3 regions of the Thainema salinarum CENA647 genome follow, and region 3 is predicted to be linked to each of the others. Evidence: predicted binding sites of a transcription regulator. Region 3 holds the regulator's gene; each other region holds the start of a gene.
What was found. Region 3 encodes HrcA, which represses chaperone genes, less so after heat shock. Its sites were predicted from a motif close to ANTTAGCACTCNNNANTNNNGAGTGCTAANT; they were not measured.
Positions count from the first base shown of each region.

Region 1: a site for HrcA is predicted at 1,097-1,127, ahead of groL (chaperonin GroEL). Genes of this name have one in related genera too.
Region 2: a site for HrcA is predicted at 1,311-1,341, ahead of groES (co-chaperone GroES). Genes of this name have one in related genera too.

Region 1 is NZ_JBYJZJ010000022.1:2,070,500-2,073,683, forward strand. It holds gene AC286M_RS16000 (tetratricopeptide repeat protein) at 1-956, shown strand, start outside; gene groL (chaperonin GroEL) at 1,156-2,829, shown strand; gene AC286M_RS16010 (hypothetical protein) at 3,146-3,184, opposite strand, start outside.
Region 2 is NZ_JBYJZJ010000022.1:1,170,680-1,173,863, forward strand. It holds gene atpD (F0F1 ATP synthase subunit beta) at 1-842, opposite strand, end outside; gene groES (co-chaperone GroES) at 1,529-1,840, shown strand; gene groL (chaperonin GroEL) at 2,040-3,184, shown strand, end outside.
Region 3 is NZ_JBYJZJ010000022.1:3,870,934-3,874,117, reverse strand. It holds gene AC286M_RS23805 (DUF4168 domain-containing protein) at 451-903, shown strand; gene hrcA (heat-inducible transcriptional repressor HrcA) at 1,355-2,431, shown strand; gene surE (5'/3'-nucleotidase SurE) at 2,534-3,184, shown strand, end outside.

The sequences.
Region 1 (3,184 bases), 1.8 Mb from region 3:
TCGTTCCCTACACGCCTGAGCTAGATTTTGAGCTACTGGAGGAACAGGGTTTAATCCTGGCGCAGGAAGCGACTCAGCTTGCCCAGTTTCAGCAATACGATTTGGCTCTGGCGCGGGCGCAGTTGGCCTCCCAGCTGGTGCCGCAAAATGCCGATGTGTGGGGGCTACTCGGCAGTCTCTACTTGCAGGTTGAAGAATATGACGATGCCGTCAGCGCTCTCAAAAAAGCGCAGAGCCTAAATCCGGAAAACTCATCGGTTTTGTTTGCGCTTGGTTCAACCTACTTCCGGATGGAAGAGTACACAACAGCCGCAGACTATATTCAGCAGGGACTGAAGATCGAACCCGATACGCCGGGGGCGCTGTTTGATTTGGGCAATGCTTATTACAAGCTACAGCGCTATAACGATGCGATCGCAGCTTATGAAGATGCGGTCGATAAAGACGAAGAATTTTGGCCTGCGGTGAATAATATCGGCCTGGTTCTGTATGAGATGAATCAGGTGGATGAAGCACTGGAAAAATGGGAAGATTCGGTTGCCATTGCCAGCGAAGAGGCCGAACCTCAACTTGCGATCGCAGTTGCACTCTACGCCCAAGGGCAGCAGCAGGCTGGCATTGATCAAGCAATTGACGCGCTGACCCTCGACAGCCGCTATGCCGATATCCAATTCCTGCGGGACAATCTTTGGGGGGAAGCACTAATTGCTGATACCGAGCAATTGCTCAACACACCCCAAATTCAAGATCTGCTCTCAGGAGCACTGACACTAGAAGAAACTGCGCCAGCAGAACCAGCAGCAGAACCGGAAAGCAACGATGGTCTGCTTGATCAAGGTCAACCGACAGAGAATCAGCCTGCAGACGAGAGCGACGACAGCGGCGCTGAAGGACTGTTAGAACAGCGCTTAGAGCGTGATGGTGATGGCGGTGGATTGCTAGAGCAGCGGCGTTAACTGAGACGTTAACTGAAGGCGTTAACTTAAAGCGTCTTTAATGTTTGGCCCAAATGTGTACGATGCGCACGTTTGGGCCAAACATGATTTAAGACTTACACATTTTGTCTAGCTTACGTTCGGTTATCCGTCCTCTTTCGGATTAGCACTCCTTTCAACAGAGTGCTAATTTAGGACATTGGAGAGCTGTAAAGGCGATATGGCAAAGATTGTAGTATTTGACGAAGAGTCACGGCAGGCCCTGGAACGGGGCGTCAATGCGCTAGCCGATGCGGTGAAAATCACCCTCGGCCCTAGAGGTCGCAACGTCGTGCTAGAGAAGAAATTTGGTGCGCCTCATATTGTGAATGACGGCATCACCATTGCGAAGGAAATTGAGCTTGAAGATCCCCTGGAAAACACGGGTGCACAACTGATTCGGGAAGTTGCGTCCAAAACCAAGGATCTGGCTGGGGATGGCACCACCACGGCAACCGTTCTGGCCCAGGCCATGATTCGGGAAGGCTTAAAGAACGTCGCCGCAGGCACTAATCCTGTTAACCTGCGACGTGGCATGGAAAAAGCGATCGCAGTTTTGGTGAACGAAATTAGTGCGATCGCAAAGCCCGTCGAAGGCAACGCCATCACTCAGGTCGCGACCGTTTCCTCAGGTAACGATGAGGAAGTCGGCCAGATGATCACCGAGGCCATGAATCGCGTCACCACCGATGGTGTGATCACCGTTGAAGAATCCAAGTCCCTCGCTACTGAACTAGAAGTAGTAGAAGGGATGCAGTTCGATCGCGGTTACATGTCGCCCTACTTTGTGACCGACCAGGAGCGGATGATTGCCGATTTCGAAAATGCTCGCATTCTGCTGACGGACTCCAAGATCAGCTCCATTCAGGATCTAGTCCCCATTCTGGAGAAAGTAGCTCGCTCTGGACAAGCACTGATCATCATTGCGGAAGACGTTGAAGGCGAAGCACTGGCAACGCTAGTCGTAAATCGGATGCGCGGTGTACTGAATACCTGCGCCATCAAAGCACCTGGCTTTGGCGAACGCCGCAAGTCCATGCTGCAAGATTTGGCTGTGATCACTGGCGGTCAGGTCATTTCGGAAGACGTTGGCCTCAGCCTTGAAATGGCTGACCTAGACATGCTGGGTACGGCTCGCAAAGTCACCATCTCCAAAGACACCACTGTCATGGTGACGGATACGGGCAACAAAACTGACATCGAAAAGCGGGTTGCTCAGCTCCGCCAAGAACTCAGCAATTCTGACTCTGACTATGACAAAGAAAAGCTGCAAGAGCGGATTGCTCGCTTGGTCGGCGGTGTGGCGGTGATTAAAGTCGGCGCAGCTACTGAGACTGAACTGAAAGACCGTAAGCTGCGGATTGAGGACGCCCTTAGCGCCACCAAGGCAGCCGTAGAAGAAGGCATCGTTCCCGGCGGTGGGACGACTCTCATTCACCTAGCTCCCAAAGTTGAGCAGCTCAAAGAGTCTCTCAGCGCTGAAGAGAAAGTTGGGGCAAATATTGTCCTGCGGGCACTAGAGGCTCCTCTACGCCAGATTGCTGACAATGCTGGTGTTGAAGGCTCGGTCATCGTTGAGAAAGTGCGCAGCATGGACTTTAACGTTGGCTACAACGCTCTGACAGGCCAGTTCGAAGACTTGATTGCCAGCGGCATTATCGATCCTGCTAAAGTAGTGCGCTCCGCACTACAGGATGCCGGGTCGATCGCAGGTATGGTCTTGACCACTGAAGTCCTTGTGGTCGAGAAGCCAGAACCAGAACCCCCGATGCCCGCTGATGCTGGCATGGGCGGCATGGGTGGTATGGGCGGCATGGGCGGTATGGGTGGCATGGGCGGTATGGGCATGATGTAAGCCATCCCCCTGATACTTAAGCTACTTAAGCTCAAGGTTTGTAATCCTTAAAAGTCACCGCACCATCAAAACGTGATGGTGCGGTGCTGTTTTTCGAGATCAATTTTGTATAGCCGTCGCCACTTTGGTCCAGACATTTATAGGGGTTCTAGATAAGAACGAGAGAGGAGAGTGCCTCAGGATGAGGCACTCTCCTCTCTCGTTTTCTCACTCTTAACTGGAATCACTATACAAAACCCGACGTTTAAATTTGAACGTTTTCAGAGTTTGCCAGCGTCACTCAGCACTCAGCGCTTTGTTCTGTAATGATGTCCCATTAAAACCCACTGGGCATCCGGTTGCTGGTTGCTGGTTG
Region 2 (3,184 bases), 2.7 Mb from region 3:
CGGCCCAGTAGCGCCGATACCTCAGAACCCGCCTGTACAAAGCGGAAAATGTTGTCGATGAACAGCAGAACGTCCTGCTTGTTGACATCGCGGAAGTACTCAGCCATTGTCAGCGCAGACAGGCCAACTCGCATCCGCGCACCGGGTGGCTCGTTCATCTGACCATAGACGAGCGCTACTTTGGACTTGCTGAGGTCGTCAGCATTGATTACGCCAGATTCGATGAATTCGTTGTAGAGGTCATTTCCCTCACGAGTCCGCTCACCCACACCGCCGAACACGGATACACCACCGTGCTCCTTCGCAATGTTGTTGATCAGTTCCTGAATCAGAACTGTTTTACCGACACCCGCACCACCGAACAAGCCGACTTTACCACCTTGACGATAGGGTGCCAGCAGGTCAATAACTTTGATGCCAGTTTCAAACACCCGAGGCTTAGTTTCTAGCTCAGTCAGCTTAGGAGCACTGCGGTGAATCGGAGAAGTTTTTTCCGTGCTGACAGGCCCTTTCTCGTCTACGGGTTCACCCAGCACGTTAAAAATGCGGCCTAGGGTCGTTTCACCAACCGGAACGCTAATTGCGGAGCCGGTATCAGTCACTTCCATGCCACGGATTAATCCGTCCGTAGAACTCATCGCAACTGCACGGACTTGACCGTCGCCGAGGAGTTGCTGCACTTCGCAAGTCACAGCAACGTCTTGTCCAATCTCATTCTTTCCTTCGACCTTCAGAGCGTTGTAGATTTCGGGCAGCTTGCCGCTGGGAAACTCAACGTCAATGACAGGACCGATGATCTGTGTGATATAGCCAACGTTTGTTTTCTCTGCAGTGGTGACCATGCTCGCGCCTATCTCGTGATTAGCTTATCTATGATTTCTTCTCAGACAAATACTGCTATACGGAATCCGATTTGAAAAGCCCCAAGTGATTTCCGAGCGAAATTCTCGCAGTGCAAGACTTCCACACCAGGAAAGCAGATTTAGCTTTTATCGGCGGATTCGGTAGTAGACCTTCTCAAAGCAACTTCGCGCGGGAATTCTGCGTTTTCGACGCTTTGGCTGCATCAGTTCATCAGTAAATGAATGATAATGATGTCCTTTGCCAAACACGCGGAGCCATATATTCATGGCCGAACGCCACTTTAAGAATCATTTCGATTTTGATTTGCCATTTTATAGAGTATCACTGAACGAATCCCTATTTGAAACGATTCTGCTCTCATTCCGCTCTTTTTAGATCTAGCAAAACACTTCAGTTCGGGAACCCGTACATCGGACTGAGTTGCGATCGCAACTGGGACTTCGCTAAATTAGCACTCAGAAAGCAAGAGTGCTAAATTCTACGCTTCGATATATGATTCGTTCGAACTTAGCACTGACGAAACCCTCTGTACGCGGTTGTTCTTAACGGTTAAGTTACGTTTTGAGTTGCTGGTTCAGTGGGTTTTAGTTTGCGAACAGGCAGCTTTGGTCTGCAACCAGAATTTTGTTCAGTTACTGCAAGTTAAAGAGTTTGGAGAGTTTTTATGGCAGCTGTATCTCTAAGCGTGTCTACCGTGAAGCCCTTGGGCGATCGCGTTTTCGTCAAGGTTAGCGCATCCGAAGAAAAGACCGCTGGTGGCATTCTTCTTCCAGATTCTGCAAAGGAAAAGCCCCAAGTTGGTGAAGTCGTTCAGGTTGGCCCTGGTCGTCGCAATGATGACGGTTCTCGTCAAGAGCTAGAAGTCAAAGTTGGCGACAAGGTTCTCTACTCCAAGTACGCTGGCACCGACATTAAACTAGGCAACGATGAGTACGTTCTGCTTATGGAAAAGGACATCCTGGCTGTTGTCAACTAAGACATTAGGACTTGTAATTGTCCCTCTGATTTTATGTTCATGTTGAGCTGACTTGCACTAATTAGCTCGTATAGGGTCTGCTGACTGATCCAGTAAGAGCGATTTGTACTAGTTGATCTCAATTTTTTGCTTCATCCAATCCAATCTGGTTATTTGTCCACCTATTTGTCTACTTGTACAAAAGGAACGCTGAAAATCTATGGCTAAGCGCATCATTTACAACGAAAATGCTCGTCGTGCTCTCGAAAAGGGTATGGATATCCTGGCTGAGTCCGTAGCCGTTACCCTTGGACCTAAGGGCCGCAACGTTGTTCTCGAAAAGAAATTCGGTGCACCTCAAATCGTTAACGACGGTGTCACCATTGCTAAAGAAATCGAACTGGAAGACCACGTTGAGAACACGGGCGTTTCTCTGATTCGCCAAGCTGCTTCCAAAACCAATGATGCTGCTGGAGACGGTACTACCACTGCAACCGTTTTGGCACACGCAATGGTCAAAGAGGGTCTGCGGAATGTTGCCGCTGGTGCAAACTCCATCTCCCTTAAGCGCGGTATCGACAAAGCAACCGGCTTTTTAGTTGAGAAAATTGCTGATCACGCTCGTCCCATCGAAGATTCCACCAGCATTGCTCAAGTTGGTACGATCTCAGCTGGTAACGACGAAGAAGTGGGCCGCATGATTGCCGAGGCCATGGACAAAGTCGGTCGGGAAGGCGTCATCTCTCTAGAAGAAGGCAAGTCTATGACGACTGAGCTGGAAGTGACTGAGGGGATGCGCTTTGAAAAAGGCTATATTTCTCCCTACTTCGCAACTGACACCGAGCGGATGGAAGCGGTTCTTGAGGAGCCTTTCATCCTGATCACCGACAAGAAGATCACCCTGGTACAGGATCTCGTTCCTGTGCTGGAGCAGGTTGCTCGCGCTGGCAAGCCCCTCCTGATCTTGGCTGAAGATATCGAAAAGGAAGCCCTGGCCACCCTGGTTGTTAACCGTCTGCGCGGTGTACTGAACGTTGCGGCTGTTAAGTCTCCTGGCTTTGGCGATCGTCGTAAGGCCATGCTGGAAGACATCGCCGTTCTGACTGGCGGTCAGGTGATCTCCGAAGATGTGGGTCTGAAGCTCGACAGCGCTAAGCTCGACATGCTGGGCCAAGCTCGTCGCATCACCATCACCAAGGACACCACCACCCTGGTTGCTGAAGGTAACGAGGCTGAAGTGAAGGCTCGCTGCGAGCAAATCCGTCGTCAGATTGAAGAAACCGAGTCTTCTTACGACAAAGAGAAGCTGCAAGAGCGCTTGGCTAAGCTCTCTGGTGGTGTTGCGGTCATCAAAGTAGGTGCAGC
Region 3 (3,184 bases):
TACAATCAAGGCTGACCAGGTGGGGTTTATCAGCATCTAATCGAAATCTATACAAGATCTATAGAAGTATGGAGGTGGAAGACAAGTGGCAATGTGACAATAGACCACCTGTGATTTGCGATATCTTCAGCGAAGTCTGGAACTTTTCATCCCTGATTGGGTTCAGACAGTATATCGGGTAGCGTGTCAATCTGCCCAGGGCCGGTTGACCAGAATTCTACCTCTTCCATGTGTCCATTGAAACTTCCAGATCTCATTTCTGACAGTGGCAACTGAGTGCTGGATGACCCAAACTGGTCATTTCATGAGCTACCCTATGAGCTACTTCATCCAGTCAGCTCTATCTATGAGAAACGGCAAGCTTCATTTGGAGTCTGTTTAACATTATCCTACTGGGTTCAATTGAACACACTGATTATGAGCCGCATTCGTTTTCATTCTCACCGTTCTATGATCAAGTCTGCTTTTACTCGCTCGCTGATGATCGGAGCCTTATCTCTGGCCGGTGTGGTGTCTGGGCTAGCACCCAGCTTTCAGACTAGTTCTTGGCAGCCAAGTTTTGAGACTGCGGCATTTGCCCAAAATTTCAGTGCTCAGCAACTGATGAACTATTCCCGAGCTGTGCTAGAAATTGAGCCGCTGCGCCAATCAGCGTATCAAGAAATCAAGGTAGCGCTGGGTTCAAATGAGGTGCCCTCGATTGCCTGCCATCAACCGAACAGCTTGTCTCGACTGAATCGCCAAGCCCGTGCGATCGCAGTTCGCTATTGCAACCAGTCCGTCGAGATTGTTGAGCGCTATGGCCTGTCGATTACGACCTTCAATCTGATGACGCAAGAAGTGCAAAACAATCCAGCCCTGGCTAACCAAGTTCAGCAAAACTTAATTCAGTTACAGCAATAGAGCCTGCCCTTTTGCCCACGCTTTCTGCACGCTGTAAGACGAGCGTAACCTGCTACACTGCTACAAAATAATCAAGGACGACGCATTGCCGTGCCCGATAGAGCGATGCGGCTGGTGATTCAAGGTATAGACGATCGCTTTGATTATTTCTATGAACGGGCTTAGCAAGCGGATGAACCGCGTCAGACACGGTTAGTCCTGATTAGTGATCAGCATTAGTGATCAGCTTAATGCTCAGGTACTGCAAGCCGAACTAAGTGTGGCTGAACTGGTAGGCTAGAATAGCTCTGCATATAACAGATGGGTGATACTTAACTACCGAAACCCACTGACTCAACATTGGTTGACGCTATTGGGAGTGACCTCATACTCCATCTGGATCTGCTATCTTAGTTGCAATTAGCCAACCAAACTGAGAATACAGCATGATTCTGCGTCAACGTTCATCGCTATGAAACTTAGTCATCGCCAACAGCATATTCTCTGGGCGACTATCCGCCACTATATTGCCACGGCTGAACCCGTTGGCTCTAAGTCCTTAGCTGATGAGTACGGATTAGACGTAAGCCCAGCGACCGTTCGCAATGCTATGAGCTATTTAGAGCGGGCTGGCCTGTTGTTTCAGCCCCATACTTCTGCTGGGCGTGTACCATCTGATTCGGGATATCGGATTTATGTGGATCGCCTGATGCAGCCATCTGATATTCTGGCGCGTCAGGTAGATCCACTATTGGAAGGGCGATTGAACTGGATTGACTGGAGCTTGGAAGCCATCCTGCGAGGTGCTGCTCAGCTGCTGGCAGCTCTGAGTGGTTATGTCACGTTGATCACGATGCCTCAGCTCAAAATGTCTCAGGTGCGGCATATTCAGCTCGTGCAGGTGAACCCAGGTCAGGTGCTGTTAATCGTCGTTTTGGATTCCTATGAGTCCTATTCCAATCTGGTGCAGTTACCCAAACTGGATGGGGAAGAATTGGAGTCTGCTGAATTGGTTGATAGCGAACTTCAGTTGCTGTCCAATTTCCTCAATCATCAACTACGAGGGCGCTCTCTATCGGACGTAGCTAATTTGGACTGGCAGGAGTTAGATCAGGAGTTTCAGCGCTACGCCGATTTGATCAAAGTTGCCGTACAGGCGCTCAATCGCCGCACGCAAACTCCGAGTACGACCCAAATTTTCATCAGTGGTCTATCAGAAGTACTGCGGCAGCCAGAATTTTCAGAAACCCAGCAGTTTCAAGCGATTCTTCAGCTTCTAGAAGAGGAGCCTGATCAGCTTTGGCCTCTGATTTTTGATGAAATGCAGATTAATCAGCTGACGCGGCGGGTGACGGTGCGTATTGGGGCCGAAAATCCGCTAGAGCCGATGCAGTCCTGTGCTATTGTGTCGTCGCCTTATTACCGGGGAACGCTGCCTGTGGGGAGTGTGGGGGTGCTGGGGCCGACGCGGATGATTTACGACAGCGCGATTCCGGTTGTAGAAGCAACTGCTGAGTATCTCTCGCACGCATTATCCAGTCATCAATAAACCGACTGAAAGAGGTTAGAGAAACGAACGGTGTTCGTTTCTCTAACCTCTTTTGCACTCTAAACCTTAGGCTTGTAAACCTTAATTGATTTCATACCTGGCATGTCTTTTATTTTGACGAATGATGATGGCATTGATGCGCCTGGGATCTGGGCAATGCGTGAGGCCTTGCAGCAGGTAACAGGTGAATCCGGCATTATTGTTGCCCCGGATAGTCATCGTTCGGGCTGTAGCCATCAGTTTATGACCAAATCACCGATCGCAGTTGAAGCGCGATCGCACAATGCCTATGCGGTTAGTGGCATGCCAGTAGACTGTACGCGGGTGGGGCTTGGGCCGATTTGTCCAGACGCCAAAATTGTCTTGTCTGGAATTAATGCGGGAGGTAACCTCGGTTCCGATATTCATGTTTCGGGTACAGTGGCAGCCGTACGGGAAGCGGCTATTCTACGCAAAGCCGGTATTGCGGTATCCCATTATATTCAGCGGGGGCGAACCATTGACTGGTCGGTGGCAGCTCGTTTAACGGCTCAGGTTTTGACGGTACTGCTGGATAAGTCTTTGCCTACTGGGTCATTTTGGAACGTCAATCTGCCCCATATAGCTCCCGATCAGCCGGATCCAGAGATGATTTTCTGTTCACCCTGTACCCAGCCTCTGCCTGTAGAGTTTTCATTTGAAGACGGCAACTTTCGCTATGTCGGGGAATATGGCAACCGCGATCGCGATCCGGGGGCAGACGTTGATGTGTGC